Regions from separate parts of the Delftia sp. DLF01 genome, predicted to be linked through region 4. Evidence: predicted binding sites of a transcription regulator. Region 4 holds the regulator's gene; each other region holds the start of a gene.
The links. The regulator FNR, encoded in region 4, switches genes on or off when oxygen is low (the NO sensors DNR and NnrR bind a similar motif). The targets are predictions, from matches to a motif close to TTGATNNNNATCAA.

Region 1 (7,439 bases), on a different contig from region 4:
CCTGATCCGCAGGCCACGGGCAGCGGCCGCCCTTGCGGCCGGGATGCCTAGAACTTCACGTTCATGCCGATCCAGTAGCGCCGGCCGTCCTGCACCGTGGCGTAGTCCTCGTAGTACACGTCCTTGTCGAACAGGTTGTAGATGCCTGCGTAGAAGGTCACGTCCTTGCTGTAGTTGTAGGAGCCGCCCATGTCGAACATGGCATAGCTGCCAGCCACCCAGGTGCGCGCCGAACGGCCGCCCGTGGGCTGGCTTTCCTTGCCCCGGTAGGACAACTTGGCCCAGCCCGCCCATTGCTGCGAAGGCTTCCAGTTCAGCGCCAGGTTGAGCATGTGGCGCGGCAGCTGGCTCAGCGGCTGCCCCGCGAACTCGCCGCTCTTTTGCTCGGACTTGGTGAAGGTGTAGCTGCTGCTCAGGTCCAGCGTGCGCGCCAGCGGGGCCTTGAACGTGGCTTCGATGCCGCGCGTGATGGCCTTGTCGATATTGACGTTGGTGGTGGGCGTGTTGCCCGAGGAATTGGCCGGTCCGCACTCGGGACAGGCGATGCGCGTGATCTTGTCGTTGAACTCGTTGTCGAACACCGTCAGGCCTGCCGACAGGCCGGCGCCGTTGTTGTAGAGCACGCCCAGTTCCTTGCTCAGCGAGGTTTCGGGCTTCAGGTCGGGGTTGCCGTAGATGTTGCCGCCGCGGCTGGACTGGCCCCAGTCGCCCAGGGTCTGGCGCAACGAGGGCGCGCGAAAGCCGGTGGACACGCCGCCCTTGACGGTCCATTGCGCGTCGAGGTTCCACACGCCATACAGGCGCGGGCTCCATTGCGATCCGCCCTTGCTGTCGTGGTCGTAGCGCAGGCCGCCGGTCAGGGCGAAGTTCTCGCGCAGGCGCCACTCGTCCTCGGCGAACCAGGCGTACTGCGTGCGATCGGCCGTGGTGCGCGCCGAGCCCGGCAGCGTATTGGTCGTCGTGTCGCGCAGGTCCTGCTGGTTGTAGTACACGCCCGTGGTCAGCAGGTGCTGGCGGCCCAGCGGCGCCACCCAGCTGCTGTTGAACACCGTGTTCCTGATGGTCATGTCGCGCGACAGGTTGCGCGTTTCCTCGCGCTGCAGATAGGTGTCGGAGGAAGCCCAGCCCCAGCGGCCCTTGTGCTGCAGCGAGTAGTTCTCGCGCTCGAACTTGCGGTCGCTGGGCGCATCGGTGGGCAGCAGGGTCATGCCAGGCGACGAAACGAAGTGCTGGCGCGAAGTGCCGATCTCGGCGATCAGGTCGTGGTCCTTGCTGGGGGTCAGCGCCAGGCGCAGGTTCAGCGAACGGTTGTCGCTCTTGTTGTAGCCCTGGTAGATGCGGTCCTGGTCGCGCTTGCTGTAGTTGCCGTACAGGCTCAGGCCCAGCAGGTCGGTCTTGATCGGGCCTGACAGGTAGAAGTTGGTCTGGTAGGCATCGCCCGAGGTGGAGCGCTCCTGCAGCGTGGCGTCGGCACGCACCGAGCCATGCCAGTTCTTCGCCACCTTGCGCGTGATGACGTTGATCACGCCGCCCATGGCGTCCGAGCCGTACAGCGATGACATGGGGCCGCGCACCACCTCGATGCGCTCGATGGCCTCCAGCGGCGGAATCCAGCTCTGGTCCGTGCCGGTGCTGCCGTTGGTCTGGGTCTCGCGCGTGCTCATGCGCTTGCCGTCCACCAGGATCAGGGTGTAGTTGGCGCCCATGCCGCGCAACGAGATGTCGTTGGAGTTGTTGTCCGAGGGCGTGAGGATCACGCCGGGCACATCGCGCAGGGCATCGTGCAGGTTGCGGTAGGCGCCCTGCTCCAGTTCCTGGCGCGTGATCACCGAGATCGAGGCCGGCGCCTGGCTGATCTCCTGCTCGAAGCCGCTGGCTGTCACGACCAGGGTTTCCAGCGTCGCCCCGCCTGCTGCCTGGGCCAGCGCGCTGCCCGAGGCCAGCAGGCCCAGGCAGGCGCCCAGCGCGGTGCGGCGCAGGGGAACGACGGTGGAGGGAAACGAAGCACGCAGGGAGGTGCAAAGGGCGGACAGGGCAAAGCCACGGCCCGCCGCGGGGGCTGTGCAGTTGTGCATGGGAAAGCTCGCAAGAAGAATCACGGACGGTCGAACGACCGGGGTGCGCATCCGCTCTGTTGTTTTTGATGAGTGCGAATCGTTCTTATTTTATTTTTCCGTCGACAACGGCCTGGCCGACGGCAGCGCAGCTGCTGTTTTTCTTTACAAGCGGGCCGATCTGTGAGCAATTCATTCAGGATGCTGAATGTTGCCTTGTTCATCAATGACATGCAGGGCCGCCAGTGCCTGGGCGCGTGCAGCGCCCGGCCCGATTCACGGCGTTCCGGCGAGCACGGCGGCTTTGTAAAGTTGGCCCGATGTGGCCGGCAGGCAACATCCTGATACGAAGATCAGGCCCACAGCCGCCCCGCATTGGAGACCAGGAACAGCACCAGCCCCACGGCACCGCCGACCACGGTGCCGTTGATGCGGATGTACTGCAGGTCCTTGCCGATGTGCAGCTCGATCAGCTCGGACAGCTCGCGCGCATCCCAGCGCCGCACGGTATCGGCGATGTGCTGGGCCAGGAACTGCGAGACATCGGGCGCCAGCGCCTGGGCCCAGCGCTTGAGGCGCTCGTTCATGGAACTGCGCAGCGCCTCGTCGTGCGCCAGCGACTGGCCCAGCCAGCGGCCCATGGCGGCGGTCTTGCGCGCCACCTGCGAATGCTCGTTGGCCAGGTCCGCCTGCAGCTTGGCGCGCAGGCCCAGCCACAGCGCCCGCAGGTAGCCGGCCAGCTTCTCGTCGTGCAGCAGGTAGTGGCGCAGCCGCTCGGCGCGCTCGGACATGGCGGGGTCGGACTGCAGCCGCGTGACCAGCCGGTCCACGGAGGCGTCGAAGGCCTTGCGCATGTGGTGCTCGGGATTGCTGGCAATGTCCTGCAGCAGGCTGTCGAGTGCGCCCGCAATGGCGCTGGCGCCCTTGTCGCTGAGCCAGTCCGTGGGCAGCATCTTTTCCTTGAGCGGATGCTCGCGCTTGAGCCACAGCACGATGGTCTGGGCGATCAGCACATGGGTCTCGGCCTCGCGCAGCACGCCGCTGACGCGGGCCAGCACATCGTCCAGCACGGCCTGGTGGCGGCCGTCCTTGGTCAGGCCCGACAACAGATCCGCCGCCGCGCGGGGCAGGTCCACCTGGGCCAGCAAGGCCTTGAATGCCTGTGTCAGAAAGCGCTCCACCTGCCGGTCCTGCACCATCTCCAGCGCCGCCAGCGCCAGCCGCGCCACCTGCCGCCCCAGCAGCGTGCTGTTGGCCGGCGTGGTCAGCCAGCCGGCCAGCACGCGCGCGGGATCATGGCGCTCGATCAGCGCCACCAGCGAAGGGCCGTCCAGGAACTTGTCGCGCACGAAGTTCGCCAGGTTCTCGCCAATGCGGTCCTTGTTGCGCGGGATGATGGCCGTATGGCGCCCGACCAGGGGCAACGGAATGCGCCGGAACAGCGCCGACACCGCAAACCAGTCGGCCAGCGCGCCGACCAGCGAGGCCTCGGTCACGGCCTTGATGCAGGCCAGCCACAGCGGCACCTGCTGCCAGTGCCCCGCCGCCACGGACGAGGCCACGAAGCCCAGCGCCACGAACAGCAGCAGCGCCAGCGGCAGGCGCTTGGCCGACTTCAGTGTTTGACGTTGCTCTGGCGACAGCATGGAGCGCAGCATACGACGCCCGTCCGCCATCCGCATGACGATGCCTGCCGCCAAAGCCTGTCAGCCAGCGCCTGCCTGCGAATTGCGCGGACAATACCGGCTTTCTTCAGAACCCTCTTGCGAGAACAAGACCATGACCGACGCCAACGCACCCGCCGATCGCCCCGCACTGCCCGACCACCTGTCCATCGACCCGCGCAGCCCGCACCATGTGGCCGCCGTGTTCGAGCACGACATCGGCATCCGCTTCAACGGCAACGAGCGCTTCGATGTGGAGGAATACTGCGTGAGCGAGGGATGGATCAAGGTGCCGGCCGGCAAGACGGTGGACCGCAAGGGAAGGCCCCTGCTGATCAAGCTCAAGGGCGCCGTGGAAGCTTTCTACCGCTGATTTCCGGCCGGTCGCAAGGCCGGCCGCAACCTCTTCAGGAATCAGCGGGCTTCAGCCCGCATCGGCCCGCGGCGCCGGCGGGTTCCTGAACTTCTCCCGCAGCTCGGCGCAGTGGTCCTTGGCGGGCAGGGCATCCGTCTTCTGCAGCCAATCCACATCCGAGGCCTGCGCCACCGATGTCTCCCCCGCCTGCGCCACGGCCACCTTGGCGCCTGCGGCCTCGGGCAGCCAGCTGGGAATGCCCACGCCGCGCAGCACGTGGCCGCGCCCGGCCACCAACAGCACGGTCTTGCCGGGCTTGACAGCGGCCCTGGCCACCTCGGCCATGCTGGCGTCGCGGGCCAGCTGGATGCGGGCCATGGGCGCCAGCTGGGTGTCGGGCAGCAGGCCGCAGTGGCCTTCGCGGATGGCGTCGAGCTGGCGCTGCCAGCCCTCGGGCGGCAGGTGGGTGTCCAGGTTCTCGTTGCGCATGGCCTGCTTCATGTCGGCGCGCGGCAGGTTGCCGCCCAGCACGGGCACGCCCGCGCGCACGGCGGCCATGACCACGCCGCGGTAGCGCGGCCAGGGCCAGGCCGCGTCCTGCCATTGCAGGGCCTGCTGCACCGCGTCCTCGGAGGCATCGCGCGCCAGGCTGGCCGTGGAGCCCGTGCGCGGCGCCATCTCGATCACCAGCGCGGCCAGGCGCTCCTGTTTTGCCAACTGCTCCACCGTGGCCTGCTGCCAGGCCTGGTGGGCGACCGCATCGTGCTGCTCGCCCAGCAGCACGATGGGCGCGTCGGACCAGCGCTGCAGCTGCTGCGTCCAGTCCCGCGCCGGGGCGGAGGAGCTGGCGCAGCCGGCAAGGGCTGCCGCCAGCAATGCGGCCGCAGCCAGGCCGGCAAGGCGCGGGGTGCGGATGAAGGGGCGGGGGATGGAGCGGACTTGCATGGCCCCATGCTAAACACTGGCCTCGCCCGGGGACGCCATAGGCCCTGTGGGCGTTGGGGGCAGTTGAAAGGATCCTAGGAATCGGGGCGGGGGCACGGCGCAAACGGGCGGCGCTTGATTCAGGTCAAGACGCACAAATGTGCCGTGGCTACAGTGCAACCATGCATGGCAAGCCCTCGCTTTCGACCAAGCTGCTGCTCATGGGCGCGGCCTGCCTGCTCGCGGCCGTGGCATCGATCGGTTTCACGCTGTGGGTGGCCTGGCAGCTGGAAGGCGGTGCGGCGGCGGTGAACGAGGCCGGGCGGCTGCGCATGAGCATGGTGCGCATGGCCATGGCGCGCCAGAACGAGGCGCCTGCGCAGTGGCAGGAGCGCGCACGGCAGTTCGACGCCAGCCTGGACCTGCTGCGCAGCGGCGACATGTCGCGGCCGCTGTTCGTGCCCTGGAGCGATGCGGTCAGCGCGCGCTACGAGCGCATACGCGGCGACTGGAGTGCGCTGCGCACGCAGTGGCAGGCCGAGGACCATGTCGATGCGCAGGCCATCATGGGCAGCGCCGATGCCTTCGTGCGCGAGGTGGACGGCTTTGTCGAGGCCATCGAGGACCGGCTCTCGCGCTGGACGGCCATCCTGCACCTGTTTCAGATGTGTCTGATGGCGCTGGCCATCATCGCGGCCGTGAGTTTCATGGCCACCAGCTACTGGCTGGTGCTGCATCCCGTGGGCCAGCTGCGCTCGGCGCTGGAGCGCATGCGCCGCGGACACCTGGACACGCGCATGAGCGTGGAGGTGGATGACGAGTTCGGCCAGCTGGCCGCAGGCTTCAACCTCATGGCCCAGTCGCTGCAGAGCTCTCACGCCGAACTGGAGGACAAGGTGCGCGAGAAGACCGCCAGCCTCAACGTGCAGCACCAGCAGCTGCAGGCGCTGTACGCGGTCAGCGTGCAGGCGTCGGAGGCCGCCAGCCTGCAGTCCCTGGCCGAAGGCTTTGTGCGCCAGGTCCGCCTGGCGGCCCAGGCCGATGCGGCCACGGTGCGCTGGTCCGACGAGGCCAACGAGCGCTACGTGCTGCTGGCCGGCGACGGCCTGCCCCAGTCCATGTCGGTGCAGGAGCACTGCCTGCACACGGGCGCCTGCCTGTGCGGCCAGCCGCGCGAGCAGGCGCGGCTGCGCGTGATCCCCATCACGCCGGCCAGCGCCCTGCAGCTGCCGCACTGCCGCGAGGCCGGCTTCCAGACCGTGGTCAGCATCCCCGTGCAACTGCAGCAGCGCCTGCTGGGCGAGGTCAACCTGTTCTTTCGCTCCACCGTGGTGCTCACGGACGACATGCGCGACCTGCTGTCCGCCATGGCGCGCCACCTGGCCAGTGCCATGGAAAGCCTGCGCGCCACGGCGCTGGAGCGTGAGGCCGCCGTGGCCGAGGAGCGCGGCCTGATCGCGCGCGAGCTGCATGACTCCATTGCCCAGTCGCTGGCCTTTCTCAAGATACAGACCCAGCTGCTGCGCGACGCCGTGGCCAAGGGCCGCGACGAGGCGCGCGACCGCAGCCTGGGCGAGCTGGAAGTGGGCGTGCGCGAATGCTATGCCGACGTGCGTGAGCTGCTGGTGCATTTCCGCACGCGCACCAGCGCCGAGGACATCGAGGCCGCGCTGCGCGCCACGCTGTCCAAGTTCGAGCACCAGACGGGCATTGCCACCTCGCTGAGCATGTCGGGCCAGGGCCTGCCGCTGGCGCCCGACGTGCAGATCCAGGTGCTGCACATGGTGCAGGAGGCGCTGTCCAACGTGCGCAAGCACGCGGATGCCAGGCATGTGGAGCTGCGCGTGGGACGCCACCCCTGGCGCTTCGAAGTCTGCGACGACGGCTGCGGCTTCGTCCCCGCCGCCGTTGCGCCGGACTCGCTGCATGTGGGCCTGGGCATCATGCGCGAGCGCGCCCTGCTGGCGCAGGCGCTGGTCCATGTCCACTCCCGCCCCGGCGAGGGCACGCGCGTGCTGATCGAGCTGCCGCCGTCGGCCTCGGCCGGCGCGCCAGCGCAGGCCCTCCCCTCGAACGCGTGACACGCTCCCGCAAGAAAAAGACCGCCCCATGTCCTTCTCCAGCCCCATCTCCGTCTTCGTCATCGACGACCACACGCTGTTCCGCCGCGGCCTGATCGCCCTCATCGCCCAGGACGCAGGCCTGCGCGTGGTCGGCGAGGCCGGCGACGCGGGCGAGGCCCTGCGCCTGGTGCCCGCGCTGGCGCCCCAGGTCATCCTGCTGGACAACCACCTGCCCGGCGTGCTGGGCGTCGATGCCATCGCGGGCCTGCGGGCCGCATCGCCCGGCAGCCGCGTCGTCATGCTCACCGTGAGCGAGGACGGCCAGGACCTGGCGGCCGCGCTGCGCAACGGCGCCCAGGGCTATCTGCTCAAGACCATC
Region 2 (7,439 bases), on a different contig from region 4:
CATCACGGCCGTTGCACGGTCCGAGATGACATTGCTCATCACCAGCCAGAACGGGATGGCCGTCAGGATGATCGAGAGCACGAAGCCCCACATATAGCCCGAGAACGTGCTGTGCGGGCCTGCGTCGTGGTGGTGATCGTCATGGCCGTGATGGTCGTGGTGACCGTGGCCATGGCCGGCGTGGATGTCGTGTGCAGCCATTTACAGCACCCCCATCAGGTAAACAAAAGTGAAGACGCCGATCCAGACCACGTCCAAGAAGTGCCAGAACATCGACAGGCACATCAGGCGGCGGTTGTTCTCGTGCGTCAGGCCGTGCTTGTTGATCTGGATCATCAGCGTGACCAGCCAGATCAGGCCGAAGCTCACGTGCAGGCCGTGGGTGCCCACCAGCGTGAAGAACGAGGACAGGAAGGCGCTGCGCTGCGGGCCTGCGCCCTCGTGCAGCAGGTGGGAGAACTCATAGAGCTCCAGGCCCAGGAAGCACAGGCCGAACAGGCCGGTGATGGCCAGCCACAGCTGGGTGCCGCCCAGCTTGCCCTGCTGCTTTTGCAGCATGGCGAAGCCGAAGGTGATGGACGACAGCAGCAGGAAGGCCGTGTTCATCGCCACCAGGGGCAGGTCGAACAGCTGGGCGCCCGTAGGGCCTGCAGCGTAGTTGCGGCCCAGCACGCCATAGGTGGCGAACAGCGCTGCAAAGATCAGGCAGTCGCTCATCAGGTAGAGCCAGAAGCCCAGAGCGGTGCCGTTTTCGGGATGGGGCTCCTCGGCGAGGTGGTACTCGCGCGGGGCCAGGGCGGCAGCGCCGCCTGCGGTGTAACGGGTATCAGACATGACGTGCCAGCTGTTGTGTGCGCAGTTCTTCCGTGGCCGCGACTTCTGCGGCGGGGATGTAGTAGTCGCGCTTGTAGTTGAACGTGTGGATGATCGACGCCAGCACGGTGGCGGCGAACGACGCAATGGCCAGGGGCCACATGTGCCAGATCATCGCGAAGCCGAAGACCGTGGACAGCGCTGCGATCACGACGCCGGCGCCGGTGTTGGACGGCATGTGGACGGGCTTGAAGCCGGTCAGCGGACGCTGGTAGCCGTGCTTCTTCATGTCCCACCAGGCATCGATCTCATGCACCACGGGCGTGAAGGCGAAGTTGTACTGGGGAGGGGGCGAGGAGGTGGCCCACTCCAGCGTGCGGCCTTCCCATGGGTCGCCGGTCACGTCACGCAGCTGGTCGCGCTTGAAGTAGCTGACCACCAGCTGGATCAGGAAGCTGCCGATGCCCAGTGCCACCAAGCCGGCGCCCAGGGCGGCGATCACGAACCAGATCTGCAGCGAGGGGTCCTCGAAGTGGTTGGCACGGCGTGTCACGCCCATCAGGCCCAGCACGTACAGCGGAGTGAAGGCGACCCAGAAGCCGACCAGCCAGAACCAGAACGAGCACTTGCCCCAGAACTCGTCGAGCTTGTAGCCGAAGGCCTTGGGGAACCAGAAGTTGATGCCGGCGAACACGCCGAACACCACGCCGCCGATGATCACGTTGTGGAAGTGGGCGATCAGGAACAGGCTGTTGTGCAGCACGAAGTCGGCCGGGGGAACGGCCAGCAGCACGCCGGTCATGCCGCCGATGGCGAAGGTGCACATGAAGCCCACGGTCCACAGCATCGGCACCGTGAAGCGGATGCGGCCGCGGTACATGGTGAACAGCCAGTTGAAGATCTTGGCGCCCGTCGGGATCGAGATGATCATCGTCGTGATGCCGAAGAAGGTGTTCACGCTGGCGCCGGAGCCCATGGTGAAGAAGTGGTGCAGCCAGACCAGGTAGGACAGGATGGTGATACACACCGTCGCGTACACCATGGAGGTGTAGCCGAACAGGCGCTTGCGGCTGAAGGTGGAGACGATCTCCGAGAAGATGCCGAAGCAGGGCAGGATCAGGATGTAGACCTCGGGGTGGCCCCAGATCCAGATCAGGTTCACGTACAGCATGGGGTTGCCGCCCAGCTCGTTCGTGAAGAAGTTCGTGCCGACGTAGCGGTCCAGCGACATCAGCACCAGGGCTGCGGTCAGGATGGGGAACGAGGCCACGATCAGCGCGTTGGTGCACAGGGCGGTCCAGGTGAAGACGGGCATCTTCATCAGGTTCATGCCGGGTGCGCGCATCTTGATGATGGTCACGATCAGGTTGATGCCTGACAGCGTGGTGCCGACGCCGGCCACCTGCAATCCCCAGATGTAGTAGTCAAGCCCGACCCCGGGGTTCTGCGCCCCCAGGTTGGACAGTGCCAGCCAGCCGGAGGTGGAGAACTCGCCCAGGAACAGCGAGATCATCACCAGCACGGCGCCGCCCGTGGTCATCCAGAAGCTGAAGTTGTTCAGGAACGGGAAGGACACGTCGCGGGCGCCGATCTGCAGCGGCACCAGATAGTTCATCAGGCCTGTCACGAAGGGCATGGCCACGAAGAAGATCATGATCACGCCGTGTGCCGTGAAGATCTGGTCGTAGTGGTGCGGAGGCAGGTAGCCCAGGTTGTCGCCGAAGGCCATGGCCTGCTGCAGGCGCATCATCAGCGCGTCGGCAAAGCCGCGCAGCAGCATGACCAGACCGAGGATCATGTACATGATGCCGATCTTCTTGTGGTCGATGCTGCACAGCCAGTCGCGCCACAGCGGGCCCCACAGGCGGAACTTGGTGAGCAGGCCCAGCACGGCAAGGCCGCCGAGCACCACGGCGATGAAGGTCGCCAGCACGATGGGCTCATGCGCCATCGGGATGGAGTCCCAAGTGATGCGTCCCAGCAGCCAGTGGGCCTGTGCCGGGGAGGTATGTTCAGACATATCGAGTCTCTTAGGTCGTGATGGGAGCGGGCGGCGGTCTGGCCGTCGTCCGCGTCCGCTAACTGCTTATTGCTGCGCAGCGGCTGCGGAGCCGTCGCGCTGGTCCAGGAAGGCCACGACGCGGTCGGCGTTTTGCACCGTGCACACATCCTGGGGCAGGTTCATGCCCACGGCCTTGAGATAGGCTTCGCCGCCGGCAGCGTCGATGGCCATCATGTGATGCATGCACATCTTGCCTTCTTCGACACAGCGGTTGAGCACCTTGTCGTACAGGCCTTCGTCCACCGTGGCGAAGCGCTCGACCGGGTTGCGCTCGCTGGGCTTGACCAGGTTCAGGTAGGTATCGCGCGTCAGGGCCTTGCCTTCGGACTTGGCCTTGGCAACCCACTGATCGAACTCTTCGTTGCTCAGGCCATGGAACTTGAACGTCATGCCCGAGAAGCCGGCGCCGCTGTAGTGCGATGCCAGGCCGTGGAACACGCCGGGCTTGTTGATCACGGCGTTCAGCTCGGTCTGCATGCCGGGCATGGCATAGATCATGCCGGCCAGGTCAGGCACGTAGAAGGAGTTCATCGTCGAGGTGGCGGTCAGCTTGAAGTGGATGGGACGATCCACGGGAGCGGCCAGCTCGTTGACGGTGGCGATGCCTTTTTCAGGGATGAAGAACAGCCACTTCCAGTCCATGGCCACGACCTGCACCTCCAGCGGCTTGACATCGGTGCTCAGCGGCTTGGTGGCCGAGACGCGGTCCAGCGGACGGTAGGGGTCCAGCTTGTGGGTGCTGATCCAGGTGATGGCGCCCAGCGCGATGATGATCATCAGCGGCACGGACCAGATCACCAGCTCCAGCGTGGTGGAGTGGTGCCATTCGGGGTCGTAGTGGGCCTCGGTGTTCGACTGGCGGTATTTCCAGGCGAAAAGCAGCGTGAGGATGATCACCGGGATGATGATGATCAGCATCAGCAAGGTGGCCGTGACCACCAGGTTGCCTTGCTGCGCGGCGATGTCGCCGGCGGGGTTGAGCACGACGGCTTTGCTGCAGCCAGTGAGACTGGCTGTCAAAGCGGCCGCGGTGAGCCACGCAGGCCCACGGAGTTCCTTGATTTTTAGCATGCTAGGGGCGCAACAAGAGCGCGTTTACATAGAAACGCGGATTACAAGATCCGGGCAAATGTATTACGAAGTATAAATTTGTCCATTGGACATTTTGTCCAACGTCAAGGAGAACCCGGGAACTTTCTGCTACCTGGGCGGGTGCACGGCAGGCGCCTGGCGGTCCGGAGGCCGCATTTTCGAGTCGCGCGCAGCAGGACAAACACCGAGGCCGGTCGAGGTGGAAACCGCCTTGCGCCAGATCAAGCGAGGGCGTAGAACAGAGCTGTCAGTGAGACGAGACAAGGAGCATCCATCTATGAGCGGCCTCGACACAACTGCAAGCTTCCCCGGCGGAAGCTATGAGAGCAAAGAATCTCTGTCCCGCGCCGACACCCACGAAGATGTCACGCCCAACGAAATCGCCGTCGGCGTGATCATCGGGCGATCCTCGGAGTACTTCGACTTCTTCGTGTTCGGCATCGCCTGCGTGCTGGTCTTCCCGGCACTGCTGTTTCCCTACCTTTCCAAGCTCGACGGCACGCTGATGTCGTTCGCCATCTTCTCGCTGGCCTTCGTGGCCCGGCCGCTGGGCACGGCGCTGTCCATGGCCGTGCAGCGGCGCTGGGGGCGGGCGACCAAGCTGACGCTGGCGCTGTTTCTGCTGGGCGTGTGCACCGTGGGCATGGCCTTCCTGCCCAGCTACCAGCAGGCGGGGGTGAACGCCATCATCGTGCTGGCGCTGCTGCGCATAGGCCAGGGCATTGCGCTGGGCGGCTCGTGGGACGGGCTGCCGTCGCTGCTGGCCATGTCGGCGCCCAAGAACCGGCGGGGCTGGTATTCGATGATGGGCCAGTTGGGCGCGCCGCTGGGCTTCGTGCTCGCGGCAGGGCTGTTTGCCTTCATCTACGCCCATGTGGGAGCCGACGAGTTCCTCAGCTGGGGCTGGCGCTATCCCTTCTGCGTGGCCTTTGCCATCAACGTCGTGGCACTGTTTGCCCGGCTGCGCCTGGTCGTGGGCCAGTCCTACACCGAACTGCTGCAGCAGCGTGAGCTGGAGCCCATGGGCGTGCTGCCGCTGATGCGCGACGAGGGACGCAACGTGGTGATCGGTGCGTTTGCCGCCCTGGCCAGCTTTGCGCTGTTCCACCTGGTGACCATCTTCCCGTTGTCCTGGATCTCGCTGTACTCTGACCAGTCGGTGACCCATGTGCTCGGGGTGCAGATCGTGGGCGCCTTCTGTGCGGCTGCCGCCATCATGGTCTCGGGTTGGCTGGCCGACCGTGTGGGCCGGCGCAACACGCTGGGCACCATGGCCTGCCTGATCGGCATCTTCAGCTTCCTGGCGCCCTGGCTGCTGGGCAGCGGAACGATGGGCAACAACGTGTTCATCATCGTCGGCTTCATCCTGCTGGGCCTGTCCTATGGCCAGGCGGCAGGCACGGTGACGTCCAACTTCCCCTCACGCTATCGCTACACGGGTGCCGCGCTGTCCTCGGACATGGCCTGGCTGGTGGGCGCGGCATTCGCTCCGCTGGTGGCCCTGGGCGTGTCCTCGCGCTTCGGACTGGTGGCGCTGGGGATCTATCTGCTGTCGGGCGCGCTGTGCACGCTGGCGGCGCTGGGCATCAACCGCGCCATCGAGACGCGCGACTGAACGGACCCTTGCAAGCCAAAGGCCGGCTCTGCCGGCCTTTTTCGTTGTGACTTCGCCTCAGGGGTTTTCACCGTAGCGCTGCTTGAAGTCGAATTCAAGCCTGTCGCAGTCCTGAACCGATTCAAACTGCTGCGTCTTGCGCTCGGCCTCTGGCCGCGCGGTTTCCTTGCGGCAGATCTTGATGGTTTCGCGCTCCACCCAGCGCGCCTCGCCTTCGGGCGTGGACAGCAACTGGCCAGCCAGCATGAGCACAGCGAAGAAGGCCACGGGCAGGCCGATGAGCCAGGGCACGATGCGGCTTTTTGGCGGCTTGGGCGATTTCGGCGGTGTTGGCGGTTTGGCCGGATCGGATCCGTTGGCGCTGGCAGCGGTGGCCGGTTCGCTGGAATGAGGCTCGGGTGTCTGTGGTTGCGCCATGGTGTGCTTGCTGTGGTTCCGGCTGGCGATTATCCAGGCTGCTCATCGCGCGCAGTCTGAGCGGGATCAGGGAACGGCGAGATCGCCTGTGCTACCCATCTCCCCCATCTCCTGCACCAGCCATTTCTCCAGCGCAAGAATGTCGGCCCTGCGGCCCGGATGGGGCGCCGCCCACAGCTGCAGGCGCCGTGGACCGGCCAGTCGCGCGCCGCTGTTGCGCTCGCATGTCAGCGATCCGGCCAGTGACGGGCTGGAGATCGTGCTCAAGGGCGGGCAGATGGGAGGAGAGGCCTTCTTTGGCCACGTGCGTGATGGAGGCTAGGCAGGGCTCGCTGCCGCAACCATGGGGCAAACCTATAATGCGCGTTGGTCCCGACGGGACACCCTCCCACCAGGGACAGCGCCCCGCGTGCGCGCTCCGAACTCCTAGACACCATGAGCACACCCACTTTCACCGTTGCCGACATTCGCAAGAGCTTTCTGGACTTTTTCGCATCCAAGGGCCACACCATCGTGGAGTCGAGCCCCCTGGTGCCCGGCAACGATCCGACGCTGATGTTCACCAACTCGGGCATGGTCCAGTTCAAGGACGTGTTCCTGGGCACCGACAAGCGCCCCTACAAGCGCGCCACCTCGGTGCAGACCTGCCTGCGCGCAGGCGGCAAGCACAACGATCTGGAAAACGTGGGCTACACGGCCCGCCATCACACCTTCTTCGAGATGCTGGGCAACTGGTCCTTCGGCGACTACTTCAAGCGCGAGTCGCTCAAGTGGGCCTGGGAGCTGCTGACCGAGGTCTACAAGCTGCCCAAGGAACGCCTGCTGGCCACGGTCTACGCCGAGGACGACGAGGCCTACGACATCTGGACCAAGGAAATCGGCCTGCCGCCCGAGCGCGTGATCCGCATCGGCGACAACAAGGGCGGCCGCTACAAGAGCGACAACTTCTGGATGATGGCCGACACCGGCCCCTGCGGCCCCTGCTCGGAAATCTTCTACGACCACGGCGCGCACGTGGCCGGCGGCCCTCCGGGCAGCCCTGACGAAGACGGCGACCGCTTCATCGAAATCTGGAACAACGTGTTCATGCAGTTCGACATGGACGAGCAGGGCAACGTCAAGCCACTGCCCGCGCCCTGCGTGGACACCGGCATGGGCCTGGAGCGCCTGGCCGCCATCCTGCAGCATGTGCACAGCAACTACGAGATCGACCTGTTCCAGGCGCTGATCAAGGCCGCTGCGCGCGAGACGCACATCGCTGACATCGAGACCCCCTCGCTCAAGGTGATCGCCGACCACATCCGCGCCACCGCCTTCCTGGTGGCCGATGGCGTGATTCCCTCCAACGAAGGCCGCGGCTACGTGCAGCGCCGCATCGTGCGCCGCGCCATCCGCCACGGCTACAAGCTGGGCCAGAAGACCCCGTTCTTCCACAAGCTG
Region 3 (7,439 bases), on a different contig from region 4:
GACCACGCAGGCACCACGCCCATGGACATACGCCAGGACGCGCTGGTGGGCGCGGCGCGCATCATCGATGCGGCCAACCGCAAGGCCGCTGCGCTCAATGGCCAACCCCACTATGTGGTGGCCACCGTGGGCCGGCTCTCGCTTACGCCCAATGCCTCCAACGCCGTGCCCGGCCTGGTCGAGATGATGATGGAAGTGCGCAGCGACCACGCCGGCGTGCTGGAGCGCTTCCCCGAGGAACTGCTGGCCGAAGTCCTGCCCGGCCTGGCCGCCTTGCGCGTGCGTGCCGAGATGGCCGACGTGAGCCGCTCCCAGCCCACGGACTGCTCCGCGCCCGTCATGCAGGGCGTGGAGCAGGCCTGCGCAAACCTGGGCTACGCCCACATGCGCATGCCCAGTGGCGCCGGCCATGACGCCGTCTACATGGCGCCCACCGGCCCCATGGGCATGATCTTCATCCCCTGCCTCCACGGCCGCAGCCACGCGCCCGAGGAATGGATAGAACCCGCCCAGCTGCTGGACGGCACCCGGGTGCTGTACGAGACAGTGCGCGTGCTGGACGCGCAATTGGCGCAGGGCTGAGCGCCTGGCCTGCGGCCAGGCACCAAGGCGGCATAAAATAGCCCGCTTCCCTCTGGAGCAGGCACAAGCTGCTCCTTGGTGGAAGCCCCTGTGGCACAGATTGCGGAAATCCGCCCAAATAGCGGGTTTCCCAATGCAAGATGGCGGAACCACCCTCCCCGATCATCGACAACCCACCGCATGGGCGGCCCGGCACTGCCGGTCCGCTGCGAGAGGGTTGCACCGCCCCATCAGACCCTGGAGTTTCTTCTTTCATGTTCCGCCAACTGATCACCTGCACCGCCGTGGCCGCCGCCATGGGCCTGAGCTTTTCCGCAGCCGCCCAAGGTGCGGCTGCCGACTATCCGAACAAGCCCGTGCGCATGATCGTGCCCTTCCCGCCCGGCGGCGGCACCGACATCCTCGCGCGCGTGGTGTCCAACAAGCTCACCGAAGTCAGCAAGTGGACCGTGGTGCCCGACAACCGCGCGGGCGCAGGCGGCACCATCGGCATCACCGAGGCCGCCAAGGCAGCGCCCACGGGCTACGACATGGTCATGGGCCAGAAGGACAACGTGGTCCTGGGCCCCTATCTCTACAAGAACCTGCCCTGGAACCCCGTCAAGGACCTGGTGCCCGTGGCCCACGTGGCCTACACGCCCATCGTGATCGCCACCAGCGTGAACTCGCCCTACAAGACCCTGGCCGACATCGTGGCCGCTGCCAAGCAGCACCCGGGCAAGGTGACCTACGGCTCGCCGGGCAATGGCACCAGCATCCACATCTCGGGCGTGCTGCTGGAGAAGGCCGCAGGCATCCAACTGGTGCACGTGCCCTACAAGGGCTCCAACCCGGCCCTGATGGATGCGCTGGCCGGCAACGTGGACCTGCTGGTGTCCTCCGTGCCCTCGGCCATCGGCCAGATCAAGGCCGGCAAGCTGCGCGCCATCGCCGTCACATCGGCCAAGCGCTCGTCCTCGCTGCCCGACACGCCCACGCTGGCCGAATCGGGCCTCAAGGGCTTTGACGTGAGCACCTGGTACGGCCTGTTCATGCCCAAGGGCACGCCCACGGCCGTCGTGACCAAGGTCAACGCCGAAGTGAACAAGCTGCTGGCCATGCCCGAAGTGCGCGACGCCATCCAGACCCAGGGCGCCGAGCCCCAGTCCATGAGCGTGGCCGACTTCGACAAGATGTTCCAGGCCGACTTCAAGCAGTCCAAGCAGATCGTCGAGTCCTCGGGCGCCAAGATCGAGTGACATGCCTGCGGTGCCAGGGCTGCATGCCCGGCACCGCCTGCAATGGCCAACGCCGCATTTCATTGATGCAGATCAGCCTGATCTGCATCAAGGAGCTATGTGACAGTCCCGTGAATACTTCTCTGGAAATCACCGAATTCCTGGAGAACGTCATGGCATTGCTGGTCTGGGTCCCCGAGCTGGACACCGGGATTGCAGAAATCGACCGGCAGCACCGCCGCATCGTCGATTACATCAACAAGCTCTACGAGCTGCGCTCGTCGCCCGACCGTGAGGCCCTGGGCGATGTCATCGGCGAGATGATCGACTACACCGTCTCGCACTTCGTGTTCGAGGAAAGCCTGATCGAGAGCGCCGGCTACATGTTCGCCGGCCCGCACAAGAAGGTGCACGAGCTGTTCACGCGCCGCGTGATCGAGATGCAGACCCGCTTCGATGCAGGCGAGGACGTGGCCGCCGAGCTGCACGGCATGCTCTCGCGCTGGCTGTTCAACCACATCCGCAACGAAGACACCGGCTACGTGGACTCGGCCAAGGCCTATCTGCGCATGGCGCGCGAGTCCAGTCCTGCCGCCGAGAAGGAAAGGCTCAAGAACGAAGTGCTGCAGGAGCTGGAACTGCAGCGCAAGAAAAAGGGCTGGCTGGCACGGCTGCTCAATCGCTGAGCGCCCTCTCCCCCTGCAGCGCACCAACAAAAACGGCTCCCGAGGGAGCCGTTGACGTTTCACCCGGCAAAGGGCCGAGCGGCCCGGTGATTACTCGCGCACCACCAGCACCGGCACGCGCACGGCGCCCAGCACGCGCTGGGTCACGCTGCCCAGCATCAGCTTTTCCAGGCCACGGCGGCCTTGCGAGCCCATGATGATCAGGTCGGCGCCCGTGCTCTCGAGCACGCGCACGATGCCTTCGTGCACCGCATGGCCTTCGCCCACCACGGTGGTGGCGGTGATGCCGGCCTCGTCGGTAATCTTCTTGACGGCGTCCAGCGTAGTGTTGGCCTCGGCCGTGGCCGCGCTCAGGTACTGCGACTGGCCGTAGGCGAAGTCGGCGCCCACGCCCGTGAACGGATAGGGGTCCACCACGTAGACCGCCGTCAGCGTGCTGCCAAAGGCCTTGGCCAGCTCCACGCCCTTGTGTACCGCCAGCATCGAGCTGTTGGAGCCGTCCACGGGAACCAGGATGTGCTTGAACATGCGTTTTCTCCTTTGTGCTTGGCCGCCGTCAACAATCGGGGGCGGCCGGGTCGATGAACCAAAGTGTGCGCCCATCATGCGCCAGCGTCTTGAGCTGCATCAATCCTTGCGGCGACGCGTCAGCTCCGAGCCCTGGAAACCCTGGCGGCGATAGGTCAGCACCAGGGTATCGCGCACGCCGCCCGGCTGCTCGGGCTGGATGGGCGTGGTCTCGTGGATCATGCGGGCATCGTCCAGCAGCATCACCGACCAGGGCTCGGTCAGCGTGAAGCGCTGCCCGCTGGGGCCCGTGGCCTCGAAGATGCGTGTCTCGCCGCCCTTCACGCCCTCGCGCCCGACCAGGATCACGGCCACCAGGTCCACGCCGTCGCGGTGCGCGCCTTCGGGGGTGGGCCGGCCAATGCCGTCCGTGGTGTCGATGCGGAACTGGTGGGACTCGATGAACCAGCGCTCGTGCTGCACATCATCGCCCTGGGCGCAGAACACCTGGTCGGACAGGCCGGCCAGCGCCAGCAGCAGCCGGCTCCAGGTGGCGCTTTGCGCCGTGGCGTCGCGCATGGGATCGAACATGCGCAGCATGCCGCCATGCAGGGCGTTGTATTCCACCGGCTGCCAGTGCGCGCGGTGCTCCACCTGCTGCAGCCCGTCCTGCCCGGCGATGAAGCAGGAATGGCGGCGGCGCCGGTAGCGCCCGCCGTCCTTCAGGAAGGCATCGGGCGGCAGCTGGGCCCAGTCGGCATCGAGCGCATGCAGCTCGGTCAATGACACGCCTGCCCAGGCCGCGAATTCATCGGGGCGCAGCACCGCATAGCCTGCGTCGCGCAGCGACTGCGCTGCATTCTGGGGGGCGATATAGGGAGGGGGAAACGTGATGTGCGCCATGGCCGGCAAGCTTACTCTTGGTGCGCGGCCCGCGCGGCGATCTACAGCGCAATTTTACACAGAGCTATGGGCACCGGATCGCACCCATCCTAAGATCGAAGGCCACCTTCTTTTTCCCATCAATCGCTGCAATACATCAACCGGATATACCTAACGCAGGCAGATTAAAGGCAGCAGCTGCACCGCAAAGATTGGATGACGTCTTGCACACCTGGCTGGCTTCGAGGTCACCGTTCGCAGCCATTGTCGAACCAGACAGCGAAGCCACAAGCCCATCGCAAGAAACATTTTGTCACCTACAATCGGGATAAGTAGCGGACCGTAAAATCTTCAGTACCTTCTCCGTCCTCAAGAAAGGGCATTGTGAACACAGCAGCCAACAGAAATCCCAAGGGAAAAACATTCGCCGTCATCAGCGCCAGGATCTTTTCCGTTTTTAGCCTGGCCTTGACACTCTCGCTGGCTGCCAGTGCCCAGGAACGCGTACTGCTTGCATCGCAGGCTGACACTCCCGTTGCTCAACGTAATGATGAATCGACGATAGCCACTCTGAGCGGGCTCCAAGAAACTGCAGCACAAGCAGGCCACGTAAAGGTTATCGTGGGCTTGCGTGTACCGTTTTCTCGAGAAGCTTGGCTGTCAGCCTCAGCGGTGGCTCAACAGCGTGACGAAATTGCTCTGATGCAATCGTCGATGCTGCAACGCCTTCCCTCGCTGGCGGCAACGCCTGACGCCGTGAGCCGTTTCGAGACCATTCCCTTCATGGGTCTGACCGTGACTCCCGGTGAATTGGCCGATCTGGCCAACTCCCCCGAAGTCATCAGCATTGAACGGGACCAGCTCGCCATCCCTAGCGTGTATAGCAGCGTCCCCCACATTGGTGGAAATACCGCTTGGGCATCCGGATATAGCGGCGCCGGCCAGACCGTGGCGGTTCTGGATTCAGGCGTTCTCAAAAGCCATCCCTTTCTTCAAGGCAAAGTCGTTTCCGAGGCCTGTTACTCTTCGACCTCTGGCAGCTCCGTACAATCGCTGTGTCCGGGAGGGGTTACGCAGTCAACGGCCATCGACTCTGCCCTGCCTTGCAGCTTGGAAGGCTGCGATCACGGAACCCATGTTGCAGGCATTGTTGCAGGTTCTGGAACCAGTGGTTTCTCTGGAGTCGCGAAGGATGCAAAGATCATTGCAATACAGGTTTTCTCCAGAATCAATGATTTTTCCGTTTGCGCCGGACTAGGAAAATCTGCTCCTTGCACCGCATCGCACAGCGCAGATCAAATCAAAGCCCTCGAACGCGTATATAGCCTTAGAGGCATTTACAAAATTGCCTCCGTCAATGTAAGTCTAGGGGGAGGATACTACACCGGGTTCTGCGATTCCCAGCAATCCAGCGTCAAGGCCATCATCGATCAATTAGCCAGTGCGGGCATTGCCACAGTGGTTGCCTCAGGGAACAACGGTTATCCAGGAGGAGTGTCTGCACCTGCCTGCATCTCAACAGCAGTCAGCGTTGGAGCCAGCTGGGCCAGATCAGGCTCCGGCAACAACTGCGAAGGAAATTACCTTGGAACATCAGCATTAGACTCTGTCGCTTGCTACTCCAATTCAGCCCATTTCCTCAGCCTGTTGGCTCCCGGCTCTCAAGTATATTCATCCCTTCTCGACAATACCTATGGATTCCGTGATGGAACTTCGATGGCAGCACCCCATGTTGCGGGCGGCTGGGCCATCCTGAAGCAGAAAAATCCCAGTGCGACTGTCACAGAAATACTGAACACATTCAAAAACACAGGAACACCTGTGGCTGACCCCCGCAACGGCATCATCAAGCCACGCATCAACCTGGCTGCCGCTCTCGGCATCACGGGTGGCAGCACCCAATACCATGTCCTGGACGTACAGACATTGGGAGGGGGAAGAATTACAAGCTCTCCAGCAGGGATAGATTGCGGCAGTTCTTGCGCAGCAAGCTTCCCCCATGGCTCATATGTCTCCCTCACAGCGACACCCAATACCGGATACGCTTTCGCAGGATGGACACAGTTTTGCACTGGCCAACCGGGTACTTGCATTGTCATGATGAATAGTACTGTTAGCGTAGCTGCCAAATTCGTGGAAACGAATGTGCAAATCACCTTGGCGAAAGCGGGCCAAGGACAGGGATCCATATCCAGCAATATACAATCCTGCAATCAGGCCGTGTGCACCTTCACGGTTCCCAGGGGCACCATATTGAATTTCACGGCATCTCCTGCATCTGGCAGCATTTTTTCCGGATGGAGTGGCGGAAACTGCTCTGGCACCGGCATCTGCGCCATTACGGCCGATAGCAGCGTCACTATTACTGCAACCTTTGACCCGGCTGCCACTGGTTCTTTGAAATATGTAACTCCAATCACAATCTCCAATCTCTCAGGCGCACAAAACTCGACTGCGTACTATTCGGCTTCAATTCCACCCGGCGCCAAGAATTTGCGAATTGAAACACGTGGTGGCTCCGGCGATTTGGATCTTTATGTCAGATATGCACAACAGCCAACTTTGGATACTTGGGACTGCCGCCCTTGGGTTAGTGGAAACAATGAACAATGCAATTTTCCATCACCTTCGCCAGGAAATTACCATATCATGATTCATGGTTTTTACAGCTATATGGGCACAAGCTTAATTGTCAGCTACCAAATTGGCAATGAAACAAAAAAACTTATAGCTCCGCTATTCATGCTGTTGCTGGATTAAATGCAGCCTGCAAAACCCAATCAATACAAAGGAATAAAATGAAAAAGACCCTCGCCGCTATTTTCTTTATAACCCAGGCCGTTGCAGCAACAGCTGGAACATCCTCCGGCAAGGTAACTACCTTGATCGTGAACGCGGATAATTACCTATTTTTTACTGCGGGAATAAAAACAGGCTCACCTGCCTGCGGCAATAATAATCAATGGGCAATCAACCTGGGAACGGCGCAAGGCAAATCCATCTACGTCATGCTTCTAGCCGCACAGATGCAGGATAAATCCGTTACTATTTTTGGCAAACAGGCTTGCAAAGAATGGGGTGATCGCGAAGACGTTTCATATGGAACCATGGAATAACAAATCCTGTGTAATTCGGGAATAACACTTGCAGCAAGTGTTATTCCGTCCTGACATAGGCTGTGCGTTCAAAATTCGAGCTATGCGAGGCAGATGCTTCCGACTACTCTCGCTAGCTTCCGAACCGTTCACCATATAGCAAAGTTCTGAGCAACCCAACGTTGCTGAATCACACCAGCGGCAGCCCCACATAGTTCTCCGCCAGCGAGGTCGAGCCTGCACGGGAGTTGACGATGTAGTCCAGTTCCGCCTCCTGCACCTTGGTGTCGAAGCCGCCCGCGTCGGGAAAGCGGTGCATGAGCGAGGTCATCCACCACGAAAAACGCTCGGCCTTCCAGACGCGGCGCAGGCATTGCTCGGAGTAGCCGTCGATGCCTTCGGGCGCCTTGTCGCGGTAGTACTGCGCGAAGGCGCTGGACAGGTAGCCCACGTCCGAGGCGGCCAGGTTC
Region 4 (7,439 bases):
ATGAACAACTGCGCACAGTGCCACGGCTCGGATGCACGCGGCGGCAAGAGCTTCCCCAACCTGACCGATGGCGACTGGCTGCATGGCGGCACGCCCGAGAAGATCAGGGAAACCATCACGGGCGGCCGCATCGGCATCATGCCGCCCATGGCCGCTGCCGTCGGCACGCCCGACGATGTGCGCAACCTCTCGCACTATGTGCTGAGCCTGTCGGGCAGCCCGCACGACTCGCTCAAGGCCTCGCTGGGCAAGTCCAAGTTCACGGCCTGCGCTGCCTGCCACGGCATGGACGGCAAGGGCAACCAGGCCCTGGGCGCGCCCAACCTGACCGATGACATCTGGCTGCACGGCTGGGGCGAGGCCGCCATCACGGCCATGATCAACAACGGCAAGCACAACGAGATGCCTGCCCAGAAGGACAAGCTGACCGAGGCGCAGATCGCGGTGCTTGCTTCCTATGTCTGGGGCATGTCGCACAAAGACGGCGCAGTCCGTCAGTAAGCACAGGGGCGGCGCTGCGGCGCCGCCTTTTTGCGTTTTGAGTTTTCAGATATTTCAAAAAAACAAAGGAACCCACCATGAAGCCCGAGAGCGGGGATGACACCGGGAAGCCTCCCCGCAAAGTCATTCCGATCACGCCGGCCACGCCTGATCCGGGCGAGCTGGTGTCGATGTTCGAGTCGGAAAAGAAGGTCTACCCGCGCTCCATCAGCGGTGTCTTCGCACGCTGGCGATGGGCCCTGGTGTTTCTCACCCAACTGGTTTTCTACGGCCTGCCCTGGCTGGAGTGGGGCCAGCGCCAGATGGTGCTGTTCGACCTCGGAACGCGGCGCTTCTATCTCTTCGGGCTGGTGCTGTACCCGCAGGACTTCATCTACCTGGCGGGCCTGCTGATCATCTCGGCGCTGGCATTGTTCCTGTTCACGGCCGTGGCCGGGCGCCTGTGGTGCGGCTTCTCGTGCCCGCAGACGGTCTACACCGAGATCTTCATGTGGGTGGAGCGCAAGGTCGAAGGCGACCGCAGCGCGCGCATGCGGCTGGACAAGAACGGCTGGACCTTCGAGAAGGCCTGGAAGAAGTCGCTCAAGCAGTTGCTGTGGATCGCCATTGCGCTGTGGACCGGCTTCACCTTCGTGGGCTACTTCGTGCCCATCCGCGAGCTGGGCGGCGAGCTGCTGGCGCTGCAGGGCAGCTGGCAGATGTTCTGGGTGCTGTTCTACGGCTTTGCCACCTATGGCAACGCGGGCTACATGCGCGAGCAGGTCTGCAAGTACATGTGCCCCTATGCGCGCTTTCAGAGCGCCATGTTCGACCGGGACACCATGATCGTCAGCTACGACACGGGCCGGGGCGAGCCGCGTGCGCCGCGCACCAAGAAGGTGGACTACAAGGCCCAGGGCCTGGGCGACTGCATCGACTGCAAGATGTGCGTGCAGGTCTGCCCCGTGGGCATCGACATCCGCAACGGTCTGCAATACGAATGCATTGGCTGCGGCCTGTGCATAGACGCCTGCAATTCCATCATGGACAAGATGGAGTACCCGCGCGGCCTGATCCGCCTGACCACGCAGAACGCCATGGCCGGCCTGTGGCGGCGTGCCCAGGTGCTGCGCCGCATCTTCCGTCCGCGCGTGCTGATCTACTCGGCCGTGCTGATCGGCTTGAGCGTGGCCATGATCGTGAGCCTGGCGCTGCGCCAGTCGGTCAAGGTGGACGTGATCCGCGACCGCGCCTCGCTGTCGCGCATCGTGGCGGGCGGCAAGCTGGAGAATGTCTACCGCCTGCAGATCATGAATGCCACCGAGCAGGCCCAGCGCTACCGCATCAGCGCCCACGGCCTCGATGGGCTGGAGCTGGCGTCCGAGCAGGAAGTCGAGGTCGGCCCGGCCGAGACGCGCGGCATTGCGGCGCGCCTGCAGATTCCCTACGGTTCGGCCGAGCCGGGCTCGCACACCGTATTCTTCGATATCGATGCCGTGCATTCAGGCGCGGGACGCGCGTCCGAAAAGGCCGTCTTCCTGGTGCCCCGGTGATGTTCCTGGCAGGCGCGGCACGGTCCGCGCCTGCCGCCTGAAAGAAAGAGGTTTCCCATGTCTTCCAGTCCCGCAGTGTCCGCGCCCGCGCAGGCTCCCTCGCACCCCGACGCCGGCAAGCCCTGGTGGAAGTTCGGCCATGTCTGGCTGGTGGTGGCCGGCCCGGCGGCCGTGGTGGTCGCTGCCGTGATCACGGCCATCATCGCCATCAACGGCGCCGATCCCGTGATCGACCCCGACTACTACCGCAACGGCATCACGATCAACGAGCGTGCCGATGGCGTGCGCGAAGTGCCCAAGAGCATGGCGCCCGCCGTCACCGGCCGCAACCATGCGGCCACGCCCGCGCATGATCACCCCACGGACCGCTGATCGCCGTGCACCCCTGCAAGAGGCCGCAGTCGCGGCCTTTTGCATGGCGGATCGCATCTCCGGCATGCGCGACGGGTGAGGGTTTCCTACAGGCGTGCAGGGCGCTACGGGGCTTGGCGCCATGCGTTGGCGCGGCGCACAATGAAGGCGACCCCTCGACAGCACAAGGAGATCGCTGATGTTGGCCCAACGCTGGATGTGGATTGCCTGGCCTGCCTTTCTGGCAGCCGCCGTGATGGAGATGCTGGTTTTTGCCTTTGTGGACCCGCTGGAGCTGCATTGGCTCGGCGACCTGGGCTGGTCGCGCCAGGGCATCTACACGCTGGCCTTCTTCGCCTTCTGGGGCGTGACCATGCTCTCCAGCCTGATGACCACCATGCTGGGTCGCTCGGCCCGCGATCTCAATGACGGCGTGGCCTCCGAGCCCGACCCGGACCTGGCCATGCAGGGGCTGGGGCGGGACTGAGCGAGAGCCCGCCGCAATGAACAAGGCCCGCTGTCGCGGGCCTTGTTCATTGGCGGATGAATGCTTGCCGCCCTTGCAGCCTCACTGGCACTGCTGGCTGTTGACGATGCGCTTGAGCGCCTCCGTGTCCAGGATGCGCAGATGGCGCTGGCGCACCTCGATGATGTTGTCGTCCGCGAACTTGGAGAAGGTGCGGCTCACCGTCTCCAGCTTCAGGCCCAGGTAGCTGCCGATTTCCTCGCGCGTCATGCGCAGCACCAGTTCGGACTTGGAAAAGCCCCGCGCATGCAGGCGCTGCACCAGGTTGAGCACGAAGGCGGCCAGGCGCTCCTCGGCGCGCATGCTGCCCAGCAGCAGCATCACGCCGTGCTCGCGCACGATCTCGCGGCTCATGACCTTGTGCACATGGTTTTGCAGGGCCGTGACCTCGCGCGACAGGTCTTCCAGCTTGTCGAAGGGCATGACGCAGACTTCGGCGTCTTCCAGCGCGACGGCATCGCAGGTGTGGTGGTCGTTGACGATGCCGTCCAGGCCGATGATCTCGCCGGCCATCTGAAAGCCCGTGACCTGGTCGCGTCCGTCCTCGGTGGCCACGCAGGTCTTGAAGAAGCCGGTGCGGATGGCGTACAGCGAGGTGAATGTCTCGCCGTTGCGAAACAGCAAGCCTCCGCGCTTGACCTTGCGGCGCGTGGCCACGATGTCGTCGATGCGCTGCATCTGCTCGGCATCCAGGCCCATGGGCATGCACAGTTCGCGCAGGTTGCAGTTGGAGCAGGAGGCTTTGATGGTCTGAAGGTTCATGGAGTGATAAACATCAGCGGCACACAGCGTGCCGGCGGTGACCTCGTGGATTGCGATGAGTTGGATCAAATTGTCGCAGCAGTCCCTCAAACAACTCTTGATATGAGTCAAGGACATGACCGATGTGCTGCGGCACAGTCGAGGTATTAGAGGAAAAAACCCATGACCGCTGTCACCCCAGAGCTGCTGCGTCGCTTTGACGTACCGGGGCCCCGATACACCTCGTTCCCTACCGCCGACCGCTTTGTCGAGGCCTTTGGTGCAGAGGACTATATCCTGGCGCTGCAACAACGCAAATCGAGTACCGCAGCGCGTGCCACGCCTTTGTCGCTGTATGTGCACGTGCCCTTTTGCGAGTCGCTTTGCTACTACTGCGCCTGCAACAAGATCGTGACGCGCCACCACGATCGCGCCGCCGTCTACCTGGACTACCTGGCGCGCGAGATGGCCTTGCACACGGCCCATTGCGGCAAGGGCCAGACCGTCAGCCAGCTGCACCTGGGCGGCGGCACGCCCACCTTCTTCTCCGACGACGAGCTGCGCACGCTGATGGGCCTGTTGCGCGAGCATTTCAAGCTGGAGCCGGGTGGCGAGTACTCCATCGAGGTCGATCCGCGCACCGTCAGCGTCGAGCGCCTGGCCGTGCTCAAGGAGCTGGGCTTCAACCGCCTGAGCTTCGGCGTGCAGGACTTCGACGAGCAGGTGCAGATCGCCGTGCACCGCGTGCAGCCGGCAGGGCAGGTGTTCGAGCTGGTGGCGGCCGCGCGGCAGCTGGGCTTCGCCTCCATCAACGTGGACTTGATCTACGGCCTGCCCAAGCAGACGCCCGAATCCTTCGAGCGCACGCTGGCCCAGGTCAACGCGCTGCGGCCCGACCGCATCGCGCTCTATGCCTATGCCCACCTGCCCGAGCGCTTCAAGCCGCAGCGGCGCATTGCGGCCGAGGATCTGCCCCAGGGGGCCGACAAGCTGGCCATGCTGTCGCGTTCCATCGCCGCGTTCATGGACGGTGGCTATGTCTATGTGGGCATGGACCACTTCGCCCTGCCCGAGGACTCGCTGGCCGTGGCCAAGCGCCAGGGCCGGCTGCACCGCAACTTCCAGGGCTACAGCACCCAGCCCGACTGCGACCTGATTGCGCTGGGCGTGTCGGCCATCGGCAAGGTGGGCGCCAGCTACAGCCAGAACGCCAAGACGCTGGAGGAGTACTACGACGCCATCGACGCCAGCCACCTGCCCGTGGTGCGGGGCCTGGCGCTGTCGCGTGACGACCTGGTGCGCCGCGCCGTCATCATGGCCATCATGTGCCAGGGCGCCGTGCTGTTCGAGCCCATGGAGCAGGCCTGGCTGCTGGGCTTTCGCGAGTACTTCGCGCCCGAGATGGCGGCCCTGGAGGACCTGCAGGCCAAGGGCCTGGTGCAGATCAGCGACGAGGGCTTCCAGGTCACGCCCATGGGCTGGTACTTCGTGCGCGGCGTGGCCATGCTGTTTGACCGATATCTGCAGGCGGACAAGAACCGGGCGCGGTTTTCGAGGATCATCTAGGCCCCATGCTCTTGTCGCTGCTCTGGACCGCTTTGATCATGGGGCTCGTCGGCGGGCCCCATTGCCTTGCCATGTGCGCTGCGCCCTGCGGCGTGGTCACGGGCGGGGCGGGGCAGGGCGGCGGCTCGCAGGTGGTGGCCGTGCATGGATTGCAAAGCCGGCTGTGGCTGCGCACGGCGCTGTTCCACGGCGGCCGTCTGGCCGGCTATGCCAGCCTGGGCGCTGCCTCGGCCCTGGCCATGGAGAGCCTGTCCTGGCTCACCAGCCAGACCACGGCGCTGCAGCCGTTCTGGACGCTGACCCATGTCGCCGTGATGGCCTGGGGCCTGGCCATGATGGTGCAGGCCCGCCAGCCCGCCTGGCTGGAGTCTGCCGGCCGCGCCGCCTGGCGGCGCGTGCAGCCCTGGGTGTCGGCGCCGGGCGGCACGCTGGCGGCAGGCTATGCCTGGGCGCTCATGCCTTGCGGACTGCTGTATTCGGCCGTGCTGGTCGCCGCGCTCAGCGGCGGCCCGTTGCAGGGCGCGCTGGCCATGGCGGCCTTTGGCGTGGGCAGCGGCCTGTGGCTGGTGGCCGGCCCCTGGCTGTGGCGGCTGGGCCGGCAGCGCCTGAACGGCCTGCGCGCCGAATGGGGCACGCGCCTGGCCGGCCTGATGCTGGTGGGCGTGGCCGTCTGGGCGCTGTGGATGGACCTGATCTACAAGCCCAGCCTCTGGTGCCGTTGAGCAACAGCTGAGGCCAGACTTGGCACCTGGGGTCGCGGATTGGCTGCGAGGCCCTCAGAACTGGAGATAATGCCCGAATCATCGGCTTACATATTGCCGATTCCTTCAGCCTCGGGGCCGTTGCCGCGCGTGAACCATTCCGTCCTCATCGATATCCGAGACCTCCGTCCGGGCATGTTTGTCCAGCTCGATGTTGGGTGGCTGAACCATCCCTTTCCGGTCAGCAGCTTCAAGATCACCTCCAGCGCACAGATCCAGACCCTGAAATCCCTGGGCCTGGAGGTGGTGCGCTGTGTCCCGCACAAAAGCGACACCTGGCCCGCCGAGGTGCGCACCCCGCCGCCGCAGGAGCTGCCGCCCGTCGTGGTGGCCCCCGAGCCTCCACCCACCGAACCTGCTCCAGCACCGCTGCTGCTGTCCGTGCCCGACTGGCGCGGCCGGCTGGAGGACTGCAATGCGCGCTTTCAGAAGGTGGAGCGCGGCTATGTGGCCATAGAGACCACCATCGCCAGCGCGCCCGAGCAGGCGCGCATGCCCACCGAGGCCCTGGTCGATGGCTGCCTGGCCGAACTGGCGGGCCCGCAGGACGTGGCCATTCACCTGCTGTCCGATGGCGTGGGCAGCAGCCAGAGCGTGCATGCCGTCAACGTGACCGTGCTCAGCCTGCTGCTGGGCCGGGCCCTGGGCCTGCAGGAATCGCTGCTGCGCGACCTGGGCCTGGCGGCGCTGCTGCATGACGCGGGCAAGCCCGTGGCCGGTGTCGAAGGCATGCACGGCCTGGCCCTGGAGCCTTCCGTGCCCGACGCCCTGCGCGAGCGCTACGAGCGCCATGTGGGCGAATCCGTGGCCATTGCCATGCGCATGGGCCTGTCGGCCCAGGTCACCACGGCCATCGCCCAGCACCATGAATGGGCCGACGGCACGGGGTTCCCGCTGAGCCTGGTGGCCGAAGACATGGAACTCACGGGCCAGATCCTGGCCCTGGTCAACAGCTACGACCGCCTGTGCAATCCCGGCGATGCGCAGACGCCGCATACGCCGCACGAGGCCCTGTCCATGCTGTTCAGCCGGCTGCGCGACAAGTTCGCCGCGCCCGTGCTCAATGGCTTCATCCGCATGATGGGTGTGTTCCCCCCGGGCTCGGTGGTGGAACTGACCGACGGGCGCCATGCCATGGTCATGTCCGTGAATGCATCACGCCCGCTCAAGCCCTCGGTGATGGTGCACGATGCCGGCGTGCCGGCCGCGCAGGCGCCCGTGCTGGCGCTGGAGCTGTTTCCCGAGCTGGGCATACGCCGGGGAGTGGCGCCCGCGCAGTTGCCGCGCGATGCGCTGGACTACCTGTCGCCGCGCCGGCGTGTCTGCTATTACTTTGAACGGGCGGTGGAGTTGGATCCACCGAAGGTGGCGTCTTGAACAAGCAAGCGCTGAACCGCGCCTGGCCCCGCCTGCTAGATGCACTGCAGGAGGCCCTGTGGCTGATCGATGCGCGCACCCTGA

Region 1: a site for FNR is predicted at 5,133-5,146, ahead of IB269_RS13170 (type IV pili methyl-accepting chemotaxis transducer N-terminal domain-containing protein). Genes of this name have one in related genera too.
Region 2: a site for FNR is predicted at 4,041-4,054, ahead of cyoA (ubiquinol oxidase subunit II). Genes of this name have one in related genera too.
Region 3: a site for FNR is predicted at 1,883-1,896, ahead of IB269_RS05890 (bacteriohemerythrin). Genes of this name have one in related genera too.

What each region holds. Positions count from the first base shown of each region.
Region 1 covers NZ_JACVAZ010000002.1:1,047,927-1,055,365, reverse strand. The annotation lists gene IB269_RS13195 (ligand-gated channel protein) at 48-2,075, opposite strand; gene IB269_RS13190 (hypothetical protein) at 2,074-2,241, shown strand; gene IB269_RS13185 (DUF445 domain-containing protein) at 2,408-3,712, opposite strand; gene IB269_RS13180 (DUF3297 family protein) at 3,834-4,091, shown strand; gene IB269_RS13175 (ChaN family lipoprotein) at 4,143-5,018, opposite strand; gene IB269_RS13170 (type IV pili methyl-accepting chemotaxis transducer N-terminal domain-containing protein) at 5,180-7,078, shown strand; gene IB269_RS13165 (response regulator) at 7,107-7,439, shown strand, end outside.
Region 2 covers NZ_JACVAZ010000001.1:1,538,323-1,545,761, forward strand. The annotation lists gene cyoD (cytochrome o ubiquinol oxidase subunit IV) at 1-201, opposite strand, end outside; gene cyoC (cytochrome o ubiquinol oxidase subunit III) at 202-834, opposite strand; gene cyoB (cytochrome o ubiquinol oxidase subunit I) at 827-2,833, opposite strand; gene cyoA (ubiquinol oxidase subunit II) at 2,900-3,946, opposite strand; gene IB269_RS06810 (MFS transporter) at 4,245-5,582, shown strand; gene IB269_RS29010 (hypothetical protein) at 5,640-5,873, opposite strand; gene IB269_RS06820 (hypothetical protein) at 6,066-6,266, opposite strand; gene alaS (alanine--tRNA ligase) at 6,435-7,439, shown strand, end outside.
Region 3 covers NZ_JACVAZ010000001.1:1,339,740-1,347,178, reverse strand. The annotation lists gene IB269_RS05900 (Zn-dependent hydrolase) at 1-582, shown strand, start outside; gene IB269_RS05895 (Bug family tripartite tricarboxylate transporter substrate binding protein) at 837-1,820, shown strand; gene IB269_RS05890 (bacteriohemerythrin) at 1,931-2,485, shown strand; gene IB269_RS05885 (universal stress protein) at 2,576-3,013, opposite strand; gene IB269_RS05880 (2OG-Fe dioxygenase family protein) at 3,113-3,895, opposite strand; gene IB269_RS05875 (S8 family serine peptidase) at 4,259-6,634, shown strand; gene IB269_RS05870 (hypothetical protein) at 6,673-6,990, shown strand; gene pobA (4-hydroxybenzoate 3-monooxygenase) at 7,160-7,439, opposite strand, start outside.
Region 4 covers NZ_JACVAZ010000003.1:1,078,631-1,086,069, reverse strand. The annotation lists gene ccoP (cytochrome-c oxidase, cbb3-type subunit III) at 1-501, shown strand, start outside; gene ccoG (cytochrome c oxidase accessory protein CcoG) at 579-2,033, shown strand; gene IB269_RS20210 (FixH family protein) at 2,091-2,405, shown strand; gene IB269_RS20205 (hypothetical protein) at 2,584-2,871, shown strand; gene fnr (fumarate/nitrate reduction transcriptional regulator Fnr) at 2,953-3,672, opposite strand; gene hemN (oxygen-independent coproporphyrinogen III oxidase) at 3,835-5,217, shown strand; gene IB269_RS20190 (sulfite exporter TauE/SafE family protein) at 5,223-5,939, shown strand; gene IB269_RS20185 (HD-GYP domain-containing protein) at 6,009-7,355, shown strand; gene IB269_RS20180 (bifunctional diguanylate cyclase/phosphodiesterase) at 7,352-7,439, shown strand, end outside.